Regions from separate parts of the Bradyrhizobium sp. USDA 4541 genome, predicted to be linked through region 2. Evidence: predicted binding sites of a transcription regulator. Region 2 holds the regulator's gene; each other region holds the start of a gene.
What was found. The regulator PhoB, encoded in region 2, activates phosphate uptake and scavenging genes when phosphate is short. The targets are predictions, from matches to a motif close to TGTCATNNANCTGTCAT.
Positions count from the first base shown of each region.

Region 1: the regulator PhoB is predicted to act here: its motif matches at 2,073-2,089, upstream of ppk2 (polyphosphate kinase 2).
Region 3: the regulator PhoB is predicted to act here: its motif matches at 1,987-2,003, upstream of J2R80_RS25365 (OprO/OprP family phosphate-selective porin).
Region 4: the regulator PhoB is predicted to act here: its motif matches at 2,116-2,132, upstream of J2R80_RS31150 (DUF47 domain-containing protein).

Region 1 is NZ_JALJZF010000001.1:7,863,409-7,867,814, reverse strand. It holds gene J2R80_RS37795 (IS4 family transposase) at 1-818, opposite strand, end outside; gene ppk2 (polyphosphate kinase 2) at 1,084-2,016, opposite strand; gene J2R80_RS37785 (fumarylacetoacetate hydrolase family protein) at 2,166-3,338, shown strand; gene J2R80_RS37780 (Lrp/AsnC family transcriptional regulator) at 4,082-4,406, opposite strand, start outside.
Region 2 is NZ_JALJZF010000001.1:2,261,297-2,265,702, forward strand. It holds gene pstA (phosphate ABC transporter permease PstA) at 1-302, shown strand, start outside; gene pstB (phosphate ABC transporter ATP-binding protein PstB) at 299-1,117, shown strand; gene phoU (phosphate signaling complex protein PhoU) at 1,224-1,940, shown strand; gene phoB (phosphate regulon transcriptional regulator PhoB) at 2,086-2,796, shown strand; gene J2R80_RS10535 (GcrA family cell cycle regulator) at 3,092-3,604, opposite strand; gene J2R80_RS10540 (aspartate aminotransferase family protein) at 4,092-4,406, shown strand, end outside.
Region 3 is NZ_JALJZF010000001.1:5,362,301-5,366,706, reverse strand. It holds gene J2R80_RS25375 (replication-associated recombination protein A) at 1-364, opposite strand, end outside; gene J2R80_RS25370 (DegQ family serine endoprotease) at 361-1,719, opposite strand; gene J2R80_RS25365 (OprO/OprP family phosphate-selective porin) at 2,065-3,663, shown strand; gene J2R80_RS25360 (helix-turn-helix domain-containing protein) at 4,016-4,396, opposite strand.
Region 4 is NZ_JALJZF010000001.1:6,530,129-6,534,534, reverse strand. It holds gene J2R80_RS31165 (ABC transporter substrate-binding protein) at 1-128, shown strand, start outside; gene J2R80_RS31160 (branched-chain amino acid ABC transporter permease) at 193-1,056, shown strand; gene J2R80_RS31155 (branched-chain amino acid ABC transporter permease) at 1,058-2,026, shown strand; gene J2R80_RS31150 (DUF47 domain-containing protein) at 2,172-2,816, shown strand; gene J2R80_RS31145 (inorganic phosphate transporter) at 2,917-3,921, shown strand; gene sugE (quaternary ammonium compound efflux SMR transporter SugE) at 3,982-4,296, opposite strand.

The sequences.
Region 1 (4,406 bases), 5.6 Mb from region 2:
GAGACGATCTGCCAGGCGTCTTTAACGGTGGCGACCGGATGAGTGGTCAGGAGCAGCCAGCGAATGGGCTCCGCACCTCTCGGCGGATGCAACTCGACCACTTCTACGAAGCTGAGTTTGATGCCCTCCGCCAAGTCGGTGACGCCGGGCCTCTGCGGCCGCTTGAGCACGACGGTTCCGAAGCGCATCGAGAGATGGGCCTGCCGGCCGCGCCGATCCATTCGCTGCGGCAGATCGATCACCGCGTTGTCGCAGAAGCGGCTCCGCTCGACCGCCTGATAAAGTGTGTCGCCATCGACCAGCGCATGGTCGTGCATGGCACGCGACAGAAGATGGACATTCTCAGCTGGCGTCAGCGCCCAGTGAGCAAAGAAATCCCCCTCGCGGTCGTTGACGACGGTGATCATGCGGGCATCTGCCAGGACGTCGCGGCCTTGCTCGGCGGCCGTCACCCAGCGCGCCGACTCCTTGTCGGCCAAGGCGCGCCGCTCATGCGGGATTTTTACCTTGCCTTTGCGCGTCCAAACGTTGCCGCCAGTAAGGCCAAGACAGACCCCGCTGTCGGCATCCACCGCCATCATCGCATGCAACAGCACGCCGCGAGCATTGCCCTTGCCGACTTTGCCCAGCCCGCGCCGCCGTCCCGCCTGGGTCTGGAACTTGACCTCGCTCGTATCCTGGATCGCCAGCACATGACGCCCGCTGACCGCAGTCCGCGTCTGCGTGCTCCAGCCCTCAATCAATTTATCGATCGTGACTTGGGGGTTGTTCACAAACCGCCAGAACGCCATATTGGCAGCCCAATCGCCCCGGGCCATCTGGCGCAAGCAGACGCTGCGCGTGCAAAGCATAGCCCGGAGAAGCGTCGCCCCCTTTTGTCGAGACGAACGTCCCCGAACTCACCCAAAGACAAATCCGGCTGCATCGCTGGCGCTCCTTCGAATCAAAGCGCCAGTGAGAGAATCATACAACATGCTGCAGAGACGCCACTTCTTGCTGCACCGAGTCAATCTGTCGCGCCCCAAAACCGTGTAGACACGCTAGCCGTAAGCGGGGGAGGACAGAGCGTGCTCGTGCCCAGAATCAATATCGTCCCGGCACGTACATCTCCTGCGGGATCGGGCCGCGGTGATAGTCCGGGTTGCGCACCCGCGGCGGCAGCACCACCGGCTGGTGGGTGACCGCCTGATAGGGGATCAGGCTCAAGAGATGCGAGATGCAGTTGAGCCGGGCGCGCTTCTTGTCGACTGCATCGACGATCCACCACGGCGAGTCCTGCAGGTGCGTGCGTTCCAGCATCGTTTCCTTCGCCTTGGTGTAGAGCTCCCAGCGGGTCCGCGCCTCGACGTCCATCGGGCTCAGCTTCCACTGCTTCAGCGGATCCTGGATCCGCATCGAGAAGCGGAACGCCTGTTCCTCGTCGGTGATCGAGAACCAGTATTTCAGGAGGACGGTGCCGGAGCGGATCAGCATGCGCTCGAATTCCGGCACCGAGTTGAAGAATTCCTCATACTGCTCGTCGCTGCAGAACCCCATCACCTTCTCGACGCCGGCGCGGTTGTACCAGCTGCGGTCGAACAGCACGATCTCGCCGCCGGCCGGCAGATGCGAGACATAGCGCTGGAAGTACCATTGCGTGCGCTCGCGCTCGTTCGGCGCCGGCAGCGCCGCGATACGGCAGACCCGCGGGTTGAGCCGCTGGGTGATGCGCTTGATCACGCCGCCCTTGCCGGCGGAATCGCGGCCCTCGAACAGCACGACGACCTTCTTCTTCTCGTGCTGCACCCAGTCCTGCAGCTTGACCAACTCGCCCTGCAGCCGCAGCAATTCGCGGAAATAGAACTTGCGGTCGATCGACAGCCTGCCGGCGGCGCCGTCATGGTCGAGCTCGTCGAGCCTCACGTCGTCGAGCTCGAGCTCGAGTTCCTCGTCGAGGCTGTCGGCCATCTCCTGATGGATGCGGGCGCGCAAGGCTTCATCCCGGGAGGCTTCGTCGGTGAGGGCGGAGGTCGTCATGAAGGTCCGTCTTTCAGTGTGTTAGATGGATCGGACGGGCAGCATTGACGGGCGATGTTACCCCTCTATGACAATGCCGTGACCGCTGTTTCACGCCGCCGGGCGGACTGTGCTAACAAGCCGACAAAACCAAAAAGGGAGATGTGCCGATGATTTCGCTCACGCCAAAAGACGTCCTGCCGGAGGACGGCACCGCCGGCACGCTGGTCGGGCGGGTCTGGTTGCCGCAGGCCGGCGGGCCGGCCGTCGTCGCGGTGCGGGCAGACGGTGTGTTCGATGTCACGGCGCGGTTCCCGACGGTGAGCGCGCTCTGCGAGGAAAGCGATCCCGCGGCCGCGCTGCGCGCCACGGGCGGCGAGCGGATCGGCGATTTCGAGGCGATCCTCGCCAACACCCCGCCCGACAGCCGCGACAAGGCCAGGCCGCACCTGCTGGCGCCGGTCGATCTCCAGGTGCTGAAGGCCGCCGGCGTCACCTTCGCGATCTCGATGCTGGAGCGCGTGATCGAGGAGCGGGCGCGCGGCAATCCGTCCTCGGCGGACGCGATCCGCAAGGAAGTGGTGCGCCTGGTCGGCGACGATCTCTCCAAGCTGAAGCCCGGCTCCGAGCAGGCGATGAAACTGAAGCAGGTGCTGATCGATCAGAATGCCTGGAGCCAGTATCTCGAGGTCGGCATCGGTCCCGACGCCGAAGTGTTCACCAAGGCGCCGACGCTGTCCTCGGTCGGATCAGGCATGGATGCCGGGCTGCATCCGAAGTCGACCTGGAATAATCCGGAGCCGGAGGTCGTGCTTGTTGTCTCCGCCGCCGGCAAGATCGTCGGCGCCGCGCTGGGCAACGACGTCAATCTGCGCGACTTCGAGGGGCGCTCGGCGCTGTTGCTGTCGAAGGCCAAGGACAACAACGCTTCCTGCGCGATCGGCCCGCTGCTCCGGCTGTTCGACCAGACCTTCTCGCTCGACGATGTCAGGAAGATGGATGTCGGCCTGACCGTGACTGGCGCAGACGGCTTCGTGCTCGAGGGCCATTCCTCGATCAGCAAGATCAGCCGCGACCCGACCGATCTGGTCGCCCAGACCATCGGCCCCGTGCATCAATATCCTGATGGATTTGCGCTGTTCCTCGGCACGATGTTCGCGCCGGTCAAGGATCGCGATGCCAAGGGTGAGGGTTTTACCCACAAGCGCGACGACATCGTGACCATCGCCGCACCACAGCTCGGCAAGCTGGTCAACCGGATGCGCAATAGCGACGAATGCGAGCCCTGGACCTTCGGCGTCGGTGCGCTGATGAAGAACCTCGCACAGCGCAAGGTGCTGTGAGGATCGGGACGGGACGGCGACTCCACTACCTCGGCTGCTTCGTCGGCCGTGTGCGGCCTGTCGCGTGCGCGGCAGGTCGGCGCCGGGTTGCGCCGACAATCCGGTGACGTTCAGCCGCCTCTCGCAGCGCGTTGAACGACGACGATGGTGACTGTGCCGAAGCGGCGGCGTTGTCGAACATGTTCAGAAACCTGCGCGGCAGATCGACCGTGTGGCGCAACTTGAGCGCGTTAAAACACGCGGAATTTGCCGCTTTTTCCTAGCTTTATGTGAACCAGTTCATCCTCGTTCGCGCCGGTCCGCTCCAGCATATCGGCTCGACGCGAACAGAAGGAGTCGCGGACATGAGCGAGCAGCCATCAAACGGAATGCCCGATTGGCTCACCACCGATATGCTGGTCATTGCCGTATCACTGGCCATCATCGTGATTGGGATATGGATCGCGCCGTAGCCTGGTTGTCGCGGCGAGGCCGTCCAGCCGGGCAGGGCGCCAGCGCCAATCACTGAGTTGCCCGACGGCGCAAGCCTCTTTTGCAAAAAGGGAACGAGATGCAAAGCTCGGACGATTCACACACTCAGTGCCGTCCCTGCGAAAGCAGGGACCCATAACCCCAAATGCAAATTGTTAAGCGATGCTGCAACGGCGAGTCCCTCTCACAACAACTGCTGCGGCGTATGGGTCCCGGCCTTCGCCGGGACCACACTGTGGGGTTGGCGTCATTCGAGTGACCAACCAACGCCCTCACACCGGCAACGCCGTCGAATACTTCACCTGGCTCAGCGCAAAGCTCGACTCGATCGAGGCGATGCCGTCGAGCCGGGTCAGCTTGTTCTTCAGGAATGCCTCATAGGAGGAAAGGTCGGCGGCGACGACGCGCAGCAGATAGTCGCGGTTGCCGGTCATCAGATAGCATTCGAGCACCTCGTCCCATTTCGAGATCGCGCGCGCGAAGCGGTTGAGGTCTTCCTCCTTCTGCCGCGCCAGCTTGATCGAGATGAAGACGGAGACGTGCAGCCCGATCGACTTCTGGTCGACGGTTGCGATGTAGCGAGAGATCACGCCGCGC
Region 2 (4,406 bases):
TGATCAAGCGGATCGCTTATCGTGCCGCGCGATCGGGTCTGATCACCGGTGTGCTGCTGGCGACCGCCCGCGTCGCCGGCGAGACCGCGCCGCTGCTGTTCACCGCGCTGTCGAACCAGTTCTTCAGCCTGGATCTGACCAAGACGATGGCCAACCTGCCAGTGACCATCAACAACTTCGTGCAGAGCCCCTACGCCTACTGGAAAGAGCTGGCGTGGAGCGGCGCGCTGCTCATCACATTCACCGTGCTCGCGTTGAATATCGGCGCGCGTATCCTTGGTGCCGAAAGGGCCGCAAAATGACCGAGCTTTCCGTCTCCACGACTGCCGCAGGCCACATTCCCCAGGTTCCGCTGCCGGAAGCGCCGCCGAAAGTCACGGTGCGCAACCTCAACTTCTATTACGGCGAGCACCACGCGCTGAAGAACATCAACCTGACGCTCGGCACCAACCGCGTCACGGCGTTCATCGGCCCGTCCGGCTGCGGCAAGTCGACCCTGCTGCGCATTTTCAACCGGATGTACGACCTGTATCCGGGTCAGCGCGCGGTCGGCCAGCTGATGCTGGACCAGACCAACATTCTCGACCCCAAGCTCGACCTCAACTTGCTGCGCGCGCGGGTCGGCATGGTGTTCCAGAAGCCGACGCCGTTCCCGATGACGATCTACGAGAACATCGCCTTCGGCATCCGCCTCTATGAGAAGATCTCGAAGTCCGAGATGGACGACCGGGTCGAGAAGGCGCTGCGCGGCGGCGCGCTGTGGAACGAGGTCAAGGACAAGCTGAACGCCTCCGGCCTGTCGCTCTCCGGCGGCCAGCAGCAGCGCCTGTGCATCGCACGCACCGTGGCGGTGCGCCCCGAGGTGATCCTGTTCGACGAGCCGTGCTCGGCGCTCGACCCGATCTCGACCGCCAAGGTCGAGGAGCTGATCCAGGAACTCTCCGAGGACTACACGATCGCGATCGTCACCCACAACATGCAGCAGGCGGCGCGCGTCTCCGACAAGACCGCCTTCATGTATCTCGGCGAGCTGATCGAGTTCGACGACACCAACAAGATCTTCACCTCACCGAGCGATCGGCGCACCCAGGACTACATCACCGGCCGGTTCGGTTGACCGGCGCATGATCCGGAAAAGTGGAAACCGGTTTTCCGATCAGGTCATGCTAAAATTCAGGACACGAAGCCATGATCCCCGGGATCATGGTTGAGGGAGACAAGCGATGGCTTCTGAACATACCGCCAAGGCATTCGACAGCGACCTGCAGGAGTTGACCCGCCTGGTCGCCGAGATGGGCGGCCTGGTCGAACGAATGATTACCGAGTCGGTCGACGCGCTGATCCGTCGCGACGTCGCGCTCGGCAAGCGCGTGGTCGCCGCCGACATCGAGATCGACAATCTGCAGCGCAACATCGAAGAGCGCGCGGTGCTGACGATCGCGCGCCGCCAGCCGATGGCGATCGACCTGCGTGAGATCGTCAGCGCGATGCGCGTCGCCACTGATCTCGAGCGGATCGGCGACCTCGCCAAGAACATGGGCAAGCGCGTCGCGGCGCTGGAGAGCGATTTCCAGCCGCTGAAGTTGATCCGCGGCCTCGAGCACATGACCGACCTCGTGCTGTCGCAGGTCAAGTCGGTGCTCGACGCCTATGCCGCGCACGACCTGCCGGCGGCGATGAACGTCTGGAAGGGCGACGAGGAGGTCGATGCGATCTGCACCTCGCTGTTCCGCGAACTGCTCACCTACATGATGGAAGATCCGCGCAACATCTCGTTCTGCATCCATCTGATGTTCTGCGCCAAGAACATCGAGCGGATCGGCGATCACGCCACCAATATCGCCGAGACCGTGTTCTACATGATCGAGGGCCAGCAGATCACCGACAAGCGCCCGAAGGGCGACATGACCACTTTTGCCACCACGGTGCCGGGCAACTGAGGCATGATCGGCAAGCACGGAACCGGCAAGAGCGAAACTGGACGATCCTCGCGACAAATCGTTTCCGCGGGGACTATGCTCAAGGAAGTAAGCGTTTCGGTTTGCGTCTGGGCAACGGATCACCACAGAGAAAGAACTTAAACCGATGAGCGCACGCATTCTGGTAGTCGAAGACGAGGAAGCGCTGACGACGCTGTTGCGCTACAATCTCGATGCGGAAGGCTACGATGTCGAGACGGTGGGGCGCGGCGACGATGCGGATACAAGGCTGAAGGAGCGCGTCCCCGACCTCGTGGTGCTGGACTGGATGCTGCCGGGCCTGTCCGGCATCGAACTGTGCCGCCGCCTGCGGGCGCGGCCCGAGACCAAGCAGCTTCCGATCATCATGCTGACCGCGCGCGGCGAGGAAAGCGAGCGCGTGCGCGGGCTTGCCACCGGCGCCGACGATTACATCGTCAAGCCGTTCTCGGTGCCGGAGCTGCTGGCGCGGGTGAAGGGCCTCTTGCGCCGCGCCAGCCCGGAGCGGCTTGCGACCGTGCTGACCTACGGCGACATCGAGCTCGACCGCGAGAAGCGCCGCGTGGCGCGCTCGGGCCGTCCGATCGATCTCGGGCCGACCGAGTATCGCCTGCTCGAATTCTTCCTCGAGCATCCCGGCCGCGTGTTCAGCCGCGAGCAATTGCTCGACAGCGTCTGGGGCCGCGACATCTACATCGATGAGCGCACCGTCGACGTGCATATCGGCCGCCTGCGCAAGCTGCTCAATCCGGGCCGCGAGCAGGATCCGATCCGCACTGTGCGCGGCGCCGGCTACGCGCTCGACGACCGCTTTGCCAAGGCCGAGCCGCAGCCGTAACGGCCATGCGGCATTCATAAACCGCAACACGGCGTCGTCCCGGCGAAAGCCGGGACCCATACGCCGCGGCCAGCGCAATCGGCACGCGGCCAGACGGCTTTCTAACAACACCCATTCGTGGTTATGGGTCCCGGCCTGCGCCGGGACGAGGCCGGTGATGTAGCGGTAGCCCGGATGGAGCCGACGGGTCGCGCGAACGAGCGCCCCGTTGGCTCCATCCGGGCTGCGTCACACAAAAAAATCCCCGCTTTCGCGGGGATTTGTCTTTGAGGTCTTCCGTCGTTTTCCCGAGTGCTCACTTGATCTGCGGTTTCGCCGACGGCCGGCGGCGATCGGCGGCGGGCTGGTAGGCGACGCGCGAGTGATGCGCGCAATAGGGCAGGCCGCCGAGCGCTTTGCCGCCGCAGAAGAAGAATTCCGGGCTCGAGGGATCGCCGACCGGCCAGTGACAGGTGGCCTCGTTGAGCTCGAGCAGCGACAGCCGCTGGCTCATCGGCACCACATTGTCGTAGGAGATCGGATCGGGCTCCATCTCGGCCTCGAAGGCGTGCGCCAGCGCGGTGTTGCCGCGCGAGACCGGGCGCGCCACCCGCATCATGTGCTGGGCGGGGCGGGCCTTGCGCTGCCGCGGCGCGGCCGTGGAGGGTGCCTTGGCGCGGCCGGAGAGGCCGAGCCGATGCACTTTGCCGATCACGGCGTTTCGCGTCACATTGCCAAGTTCCGCCGCGATCTGGCTGGCCGACAGGCCGGACTCCCAGAGTTTCTTCAGCTGCTCGACGCGATCGTCGGACCAGGTCAATACAGTCATCGCATTCTTCCCTTCGCGTAGCGCCGGCCAATCATTGGAGCGGCGCTGCGAGCCAATCTGGACAAATATCCCTGCGGCCAGAATCCCTTAGCCCTCGCCGGGCACGGTGTTGCGCCCGAACGTTTACGCGAGACACAAAGGCTACTTAGAGGGTCCAGTACCGCCGCACGAGATGTCGTACCCGACAGGCCAAACGCTACAATATGGCGTGACTCTGGCGCAAGAGTCCGCGGTCGTGCGTCCACATGTTCCCACACAGTTAAGCATCGCGATGAGGCTTTTCCACCGCACCGGAATGCTCCGGATTGCGCTCGTTTCGCATTGCAGGAAGGCCACTTCGTGGCGATTGACACTTACCGACCGCAGCATAGAATGCCCGCCACGTGCCGCCCGCAAAGGCGGCCGTTTTGTTTTCCGAAGCTGGCCGTTGCTGCGCTGGCGTCAAGGCGCGCGGCAATTGTCGGCTTAAAAACCGTCAGTGATCGTCATGACCAACGCTGCCACGTCGCATCTGCTCCCCGTCTTCGCCAGGGTCGATCTCGGTTTCGAGCGCGGTGAGGGCGCCTGGCTGATCGCAACCAACGGCGACCGCTATCTCGATTTCACCTCGGGCGTCGCGGTCAACGCGCTCGGGCACGCGCATCCGCATCTCGTCAAGGCGCTGCAGGAACAGGCGACCAAGCTCTGGCACATGTCGAACCTGTTCAAGAGCCCGGACGGCGAGGTGCTTGCCGCGCGGCTGTGCGAGCAGAGCTTTGCCGACTTCGTGTTCTTCTGCAATTCCGGCGCTGAAGCGATGGAG
Region 3 (4,406 bases), 3.1 Mb from region 2:
CGAACAGGAGCGTGCCCTTGCCGGTCTCGCGGCGTGCACGCGCGGCATCGAACGCCTTCTTGAGATCGGCGACGCCGGAGAACACCGCGGAGATCTGCTCGAAATGCAGCTCGGTGGCGTCGGCCAGAAGCCGCGCCACCGTGGTCTTGCCGGTGCCGGGCGGCCCCCAGAACACCAGCGAGCCCAGCGTGCGCGTTTCCAGCATCCGCGTCAGCGCGCCGTCAGGGCCGAGGATGTGATCCTGGCCGACGACATCGGCCAGCGTGCGCGGACGCAGCCGGTCCGGCAGCGGGTGCGGCGCGTCCTGCTCCATCCCCGCCGCAGCAAAGAGGTTGCCGGCCTCTCGCGGTTGCTTGGGGCTCATCCGCCGAGCGTCACGTTGATCTGCTGGCCGCCGCGCACCAGCGTGATGCGCCAGACCCGCGTCCCCGTCTTCGATGCCTTCTCGAGGTCGCTGGTCCGCACGATCTTCTCGTTGTTGACCGCGAGGATGATGTCACCCTTCTGGAAGCCGACATTGGCCGCGGTGCCGTCACCGGCGAGATCAGTCACCACCACGCCCTCGGCACCGGCGTCGAGATGCAGTTCGTCGGCCAGCGCCGGCGAGATGTTGGCGACCCTCGCGCCCTGGAACGGCGAGCGCGCGGTCAGCACGATCTCGTCGCGGTTGGTGTCGGGCGCGGTCTCCAGCGGTATGGTGAGCTTCACCGGCTTGCCGGCGCGCTGCACCTCGATCTCCGCGTTGCCGCCGAGCGGACGGGTCGCGAAGCGGTAGTCGAACGCGTTGGGATCGTCGATCGGCGTGCCGTCGATCCCGACGATCAGGTCGGAGAGCTTCAGTCCGGCCTTCGCCGCCGGGCTGTTCGGCGCGACGTTGGCGACCAGCGCGCCAGACGGCAGCTTCAGCCCGAGCGTCTCGGCAATCTCCGGCGTCACCGCCTGCAGCCGCGCGCCGAGCCATGGCCGCTTCACATTCTTGCCGCCGCTCTTGGCGGAGGCCACCACGACGCGCACCATGTTGGCGGGGATCGCAAAGCCGATGCCCTGCGAGCCGCCGGAGCGCGAGAAGATCGCAGTGTTGATGCCGGCGAGCCGGCCGGTCATGTCGACCAGCGCGCCGCCGGAATTGCCGGGATTGATCGCGGCGTCGGTCTGAATGAAGAATTGATAATCCGTGATCCCGACTTGAGTGCGCGCCAGGGCCGAGATGATGCCGTGCGTCACGGTCTGGCCGACGCCGAACGGATTGCCGATCGCGAGCACGACGTCACCGACCTGCAGTTGGTCGGAATTGGCGAAGTCGAGGGTCGCGAACTTCTCCTTGTTGGTGTCCTTCAGGCGCAGCACCGCGAGGTCGGTACGGCTGTCCTTCAGCACGATCTCGGCCTCGTATTCGCGCTTGTCGGCGAGCGAGACCTTCACCTGATCGGCGCCCTCGATCACGTGATTGTTTGTGACTACGAGGCCGGAGCCGTCGACCATCACGCCGGAGCCCAGCGAGCGCTGCATCTGCTCGGGCTGCTGTCCCGGCACGCCGAAGAAGCGGCGAAAAATCGGGTCATCCAGAAATGGATTGCGGTTTTGCACGGTCTTGGCGGCGTAAACATTGACCACCGCCGGCTGCACCCGCTGCACGATCGGCGCATAGGACAATTGCAGCTCGGCCTGCGAGGACGGCACGCGGCGGTCCTGGGCCGCGGCTGCGGAAAGATTCCCCATGAAGGCCAACGTGCACAGAGCGGATACGGCAGCAAAGCGGACAGGTCGGAGCATTCTCACCTCTCGTGGAAACGCCGGAATATAGGCGTGTTCGCCGGGCAATTGAAGGGCGCCCGGCCGGATAACTGGCCCCCCGCCGTACCGGTGCACAACCCGCAGCGGCCGCGTTGAAGCGCGCCGCCAAGCTTCTATGATAGCTGTCATCTCACTGCGCCGCTCCGCTTGTTGCCTGCGGACCACAAGCGGAACTGCGATGCCCGGAAGCACTGTCGTGCGTCAGTCACGATACGCTCCTAGGACCGTTCAGTGAGTGAGTGGGGAATTCAAACACAACAGGGGTGCACAATGGGTGCAACAAAAGTCAGTGCAATCGCCATAGGCCTGGCAGGGGCGCTTGCCGCCTCGCCGGCCTATTCGCAATCGGCCGGAGGCGGCAGCGATGCGGAGATCGCGCTGCTGAAGCAGCAGCTGAAGATGCTCGAGCAGAAGCTCGACAAACTGCAGAAGCAGACCAACGCCAATACTGCAAGCGCAGCCAGCGCAAACGCCAATGCGAAGGCGGCGGATGCCAAGGCCGCGCGGGTGGCGACCGCCAACGCCGCGATCCCGGTGAAGGGCCCGGTCGCGCCGTCCGGCGTCGTGGTGACGATGCCGAACAACCGGCCGACGATCTGCACCGCGGACGAACAGAACTGCGTTGCGATCACGAGCCGCGTGCACTGGGATGTCGGCGGCTACGACTATCGCCCGAACACCGCAGGCACCTCACCGCAGAAGCTCGACAGCGGCGAGAACGTCCGCCGCGCGCGCATCGGCATCGTCGGCAAGTTCTTCGGTGACTGGAATTACTCACTGATCTACGATTTCGGCGGCTCGTCCGACGGCTTCGGCGGCGCGGCGCCGGGATCGCTGCCCGGCGGCGGCACCTCGGGCATCGAGAACGCGTATCTGAGCTACACCGGCTTCAAGCCGTTCGGCGGCAAGATGGCGATCGAAGGCGGCATCATGGACGTGCCGTGGACACTCGACGAAGCGACCAGCTCCAACGACATCCTGTTCATGGAGCGCGCCTCGGTCGGCATCATCGCACAGAACATCGCCGCCGGTGACTTCCGTTCGGCCGCCGGCACCCGCTGGTGGAACGACCAGTTCTGGATCGGCGGCTATGTCACCGGACCGACGTCGGGCGCCATCCACTCCGCGTCCTCCGCCTCGCCGGCCGGCACGTCCGAGCAGTATGGCGGGGTCATCCGCGTCGCCGGCAATCCGATCAGCGGCAAGAATTATTCGGTGCACATTGGCGCCGATGCGGAATGGCTGGTGCAGCCGCCGCGCAACCAGCTCACGCAGGCGCAGACGCTCACGCTCAGCGACCGGCCCGAGCTGCGCATCGATCCGACCACGCTGATCTCGACCGGTGCGATCGCCAATGTCTCCGGCGCGCAGGTCTACGGCGTCGAGGCGGCGGCGACCTATGGCCCGTTCATCGCGCAGGGCGAATATTACTGGTTCAATGTCGATCGCTCCGCGAACACCGGACTGCCGCCGTTCGGCGCGCCGAGCCTGAAGTTCGACGGCGGTTACGCGCAGGTCGGCTATGTGCTGACCGGCGAGAGCCACGCCTACAACCCGGCGACGGCCTCCTATAGCGGGATCAAGCCGCATGATCCGTTCTCGCTCGCGGGCGGCGGCTGGGGCGCCTGGGAAATCGCCGGCCGCGTCAGCACGATGGACCTCAACGATCAGATCGCGCAGGCGGTCGGCATCGCGGGTGGACGGCAGACCGTCTACACCGCCGCGCTGAACTGGTACGTCAACAACAACGTCCGCTTCATGCTGAACTATCTGCACGGCGATATCGCCAAGCAGGCCTCGGCGACCTCGGCTGCGGACGTCGGCTCGAAGTTCGACGCGGTCGCGCTGCGTACGCAGGTTGCGTTCTGATCTGATCGGAGCTGAGACCAACTCATAGACGGCCGGGGCATCGCTCCGGCCGTTTTCATCGAGCGTTTGGTTCACGCGTTTCTAGCTGAATGAGATCGGTCGAATATTGACCAGGACGGCGCCGCGCTCCCTCTCCCCGTTCTTACGGGGAGAAGGTTGGGGTGAGGGGCCCTCTCCGCGTATTCGGCAGCAGCTGCGCTTGCTGAGGCTCCCCCTCACCCGGAACGCATCTGACGATGCGTCATAGCCGAAGCACCGCTTCGGCGTTCTTGAGAACGGCCGCCGTAGGCGGCCTATGCCTCTCCCCGCACGCAGGGCGAGGTGAAGCGGAGCGCGTCGCGCGAACATGCTTTCAGGCCGCGCGCTTCGACTTCTTCACAATGACCTCCGGCGCCGGCGCGCAGGACAGCCGCTCCTGATGGCCCTCGCCCCAGGCTTTCAGAATACCGATCACCGGGCGCAGGCTCTCGCCGAGTTCGGAAAGCGTGTATTCGACCCGCGGCGGCACTTCGGCATAGACCTTGCGGATCACGAGGCCATCGTCCTCGAGCGCACGCAGCTGCTTGGTCAGCATGCGCTGGGTGATGCCGGGCATGCGCCGCCGCAACTCGCCGAAGCGCTGGGTGCCGGCCTGCAAATGATACAGGATCACGCCCTTCCATTTGCCGTCGATCAGGTCGAGCGCCGCCTCGACCGCGCAGCCCGGCCGGCGCGCGAAATTCTTCCGTTTCATGCAGTATTTT
Region 4 (4,406 bases), 4.3 Mb from region 2:
TGTTCGAAGTGAAGAAGCCTTCGGAGTCCAAGGGACCGTGGGACTTCTACAAGCTGGTCGGCACCGTGCCGGGCAACCAGGCCTTCACGCCGCTCGACAAGAGCGCCTGCGCGCTTCTGAAGAAGTGACGATCATGCCCGCCGGCCATGCGCGTGGCCGGCGGGCTTCATCTATCTAGCGAAAGCTCATTCGATGCAGGCTCTCTACGCACAGCTTCTGGTGGGACTGATCAACGGCTCGTTCTACGCGCTGCTCAGTCTGGGGCTCGCCGTCATCTTCGGCATGCTCAACATCATCAATTTCGCGCATGGCGCGCTCTACATGATGGGCGCCTTCGTGGCGTATTTCCTGCTCAACCTGGGCGGCATCAATTACTGGTGGGCGCTGATCATCGCACCCGTCGTGGTCGGCATCTTCGGCATGATCCTCGAGCGGACGATGCTGCAATGGCTGACCGGCCTCGATCATCTCTACGGATTGCTGCTGACCTTCGGCATCGCGCTGATCGTGCAGGGCGTGTTCCAGAACTATTTCGGCTCCTCGGGCCTGCCTTACTCGATCCCCGATCAGCTCAAGGGCGGCGTCAATCTCGGCTTCATGTTCCTGCCGATCTATCGTGGCTGGGTCGTCATCTTCTCGCTCGTGGTGTGCCTTGCGACCTGGTTCCTGATCGAGAAGACGCAGCTCGGCGCCTACCTGCGCGCCGCGACCGAGAACCCGACGCTGGTGCGCGCGTTCGGCATCAACGTGCCGCGCATGATCACGCTGACCTACGGGCTCGGCGTCGGTCTTGCCGCGCTTGCCGGCGTGCTGTCGGCGCCGATCAACCAGGTCCGTCCGCTGATGGGCGCCGATCTCATCATTGTGGTGTTCGCGGTGGTCGTGATCGGCGGCATGGGCTCGATCATGGGCTCGATCATCACCGGCTTCGCGCTAGGCGTGATCGAGGGACTGACCAAGTATTTTTATCCCGAGGCCTCCAACACCGTGGTGTTTGTCCTGATGGTGGTGGTGTTGCTGGTGAAGCCAACGGGACTGACGGGACGGGCGGCTTGATATGTCAGCATTGACCGACGATACACTTCCGATCACGCCGCGCGCGATGCGCGACGAGATGATCGTATTCGCCGCGATGGCGCTGCTGCTGGCGATCGTGCCGTGGACGGGGATCTATCCGTTCTTCGTCATGCAGGCGCTGTGCTTCGCGCTGCTCGCCTGCGCCTTCAACCTCCTGATCGGCTATGGCGGCCTGCTGTCGTTCGGCCACGCGATGTTCCTCGGCACCGCCGGCTACGTCTCGGCCCACGCGCTGAAGGTGTGGGGGCTGACGCCGGAGCTCGGCATCCTGGTCGGCACCGCGGCCGCGGCCTTGCTCGGCCTGGTCACCGGCTACATCTCGATCAAGCGGCAGGGCATCTATTTCTCGATGATCACGCTGGCGCTGTCGCAGCTGCTTTACTTCCTCTATTTGCAGGCGCCGTTCACCCATGGTGAAGACGGCATCCAGGGCATTCCGCAAGGCCACCTGCTCGGCATCTTCGATCTCTCGAAGCCGCTGGTGCTTTACTATGTCGTGCTGGTCGGCTTCCTCGCCGGGTTCCTGCTGATCTACCGCACCATCAACTCGCCGTTCGGCGAGGTGCTGAAGTCGATCCGCGAAAACGAGCCGCGGGCGATTTCGCTTGGCTACAAGACCGACCAGTACAAGCTGCTCGCCTTCATCCTGTCGGGCACGCTGGCGGGCTTTGCCGGCTCGCTGAAGGTGTTCGTGGCGCAGAATGCCTCGCTCACCGACGTGCACTGGTCGATGTCCGGTGAAATCGTGCTCATGACGCTGGTCGGCGGTCTCGGCACCATCTTCGGCCCGGTGGTCGGCGCCTTCGTGATCATCGCCATGCAGCAATATCTCGCCGGTTTCGGCCAGTGGGTGACGGTGATCCAGGGCGTGATCTTCGTGGCCTGCGTGCTGCTGTTCCGGCGTGGCCTGGTCGGTGAGCTGGCCCATTTGTTGCGGCGGTCGCTGTAGGGCAGGTCCCGGCGACTTTCGGCCGACATAGCGGTGGACGACCGCCCGCTCGGGCGGTCGACCCCGATGCTTTCCCCGCCAGATGCTCTATGACAGTTCTGTGACAGTCGCTAAAAGGGCTGTCCCGGAATGATGGAACTGAGACATGCTGCGCTGGTTTCGCGCCTTCCTGCCCAAGGAAGAGCGGTTTTTCGACCTGTTCGCCCGACACGCCCGGACCTCCGTGCAATGCGCATTGGCGTTGCAGGACATGCTGAAGGGCGGGGAGGAGACTCCGGTCTTTTGCCAGCGCGTCAATCAGTTCGAGAACGACGCCGATAGCGTCACCCGCGAGGTCCTGACCGCGGTTCGCCGCACCTTCATCACCCCGTTCGATCGTGGCGATATCAAGAACCTGATCACCTCGATGGACGACGCGGTCGACCAGATGCAGGCGACCGCAAAGGCGGTCATGCTGTTCGAGGTGCGCGAGTTCGAGCCGCCGATGCGCGAGATGGGCGGCCTGATCGTCGAATGCGCCAATCTGGTCGGCCGCGCGCTGCCCCTGTTGCAGTCGATCGGCCACAACGTCTCGATGCTGACCCAGATCACCGAGGAACTGACCAAGCTCGAGGGCCGGGTCGACGATCTCCAGGATATCGGGCTCAAGGAGCTGTTCCTGAAGCACCGCGACGCCAACACGATGGACTACATCGTCGGCGCGGAGATCTACGACCATCTCGAGAAAGTGGCCGACCGTTTCGACGACGTGGCGAACGAGATCAACTCGATCGTGATCGAGCAAGTCTGAGCATGATCCGGAAAAGTGTGATGCGGTTTTCCCTGCGACAAACACGAAGCGTTTGCGCGGCGATCATGCTCAACAAAGCACAATAGGGCAGGGCCATCACGTGGACGCCACGCTGGGTCTTCCGATTCTGACCATCCTGATCGCGGTCGCGCTGCTGTTCGACTTCCTGAACGGCCTGCACGATGCCGCGAACTCGATCGCGACCATCGTCTCGACCCGCGTGCTGCGGCCGCAATATGCGGTGGTCTGGGCGGCGTTCTTCAACTTCGTCGCGTTCCTCGTGTTCGGCCTGCACGTTGCCAACACGATCGGCACCGGGATCATCGAGCCGTCGGTGGTGGATGCGACCGTGATCTTCGCAGCATTGGTCGGCGCGATCGTCTGGAACGTGATCACCTGGGCGCTGGGCATTCCGTCGTCGAGCTCGCACGCGCTGATCGGCGGCCTGGTCGGCGCCGGCATGGCGAAGGCGGGGATTTCGGCGGCGGTGTGGAGCGGGCTCTCCAAGACCTTGCTCGCGATCGTGCTGTCGCCGCTGGTCGGCTTCCTGCTGGCGCTGGTGCTGGTCGCGATCGTGTCCTGGCTCTCGGTGCGCTCGACGCCGTTCGCGGTCGATCGCGCATTCCGCATCCTGCAATTCGCCTCGGCGTCGCTCTATTCGCTCGGCCATGGCGGCAACGACGCGCAAAAGACCATGGGCATCATCGCCGTGCTGCTCTATTCGCAGGGCCATCTCGGCGACACCTTCGAAATTCCGTTCTGGGTGGTGCTGGCCTGCCAGGGCGCGATGGCGCTGGGTACCCTGATGGGCGGCTGGCGGATCGTCCGCACCATGGGGCTGCGGATCACCAAGCTGACGCCGATGCAGGGTTTCTGCGCCGAAACCGGCGGCGCCGTGACGCTGTTCATGGCGACCTATCTCGGGGTTCCCGTATCGACCACGCACACCATCACGGGCGCCATCGTCGGCGTCGGCGCCGCACGGCGGCTTTCCGCCGTGCGCTGGAATGTGGCGAGCTCGATCGTCTACGCCTGGGTGATCACGATCCCGGCGTCGGCCGCGGTCGCAGCCGCGAGCTATTGGGCGGTGCAGATTCTGAAGTAGCGTTTTCGAGCGAAGTGGAAGCCGGTTCGCGTTAAGAAAACGCGTCCCAAAAAGGAGTAATCAGCCGACCAGCTTCAGCCCGACGATGCCGGCAACGATCAGTCCGATGCTGGCAAGCCGCATCGCGGTCGCGGGTTCGCCGAGCAGGATGATGCCGAGCGCCGCGGTGCCGACCGCGCCGATCCCGGTCCAGACCGCATAGGCGGTTCCAATCGGCAGCGTCTTGAGCGCGAGGCCGAGCAGGATCACGCTGCCGGCCATCGCCGCCAGCGTCAGCACCGACGGCACCAGCCGCGCGAAACCTTCGGTATATTTCAGCCCGATCGCCCAGCCGATCTCGAGCAGGCCAGCGGTGAACAGAATGGTCCAAGCCATCACGAACCCTCCAGATAAGGCAGGGTCGTCCCCGCGAATGGTATGGTGAGGAGAAGGTCGTCCTTCCGGTGCCCATATGGGGATGGTGCGGGCGTTCCGCATTGCGACAA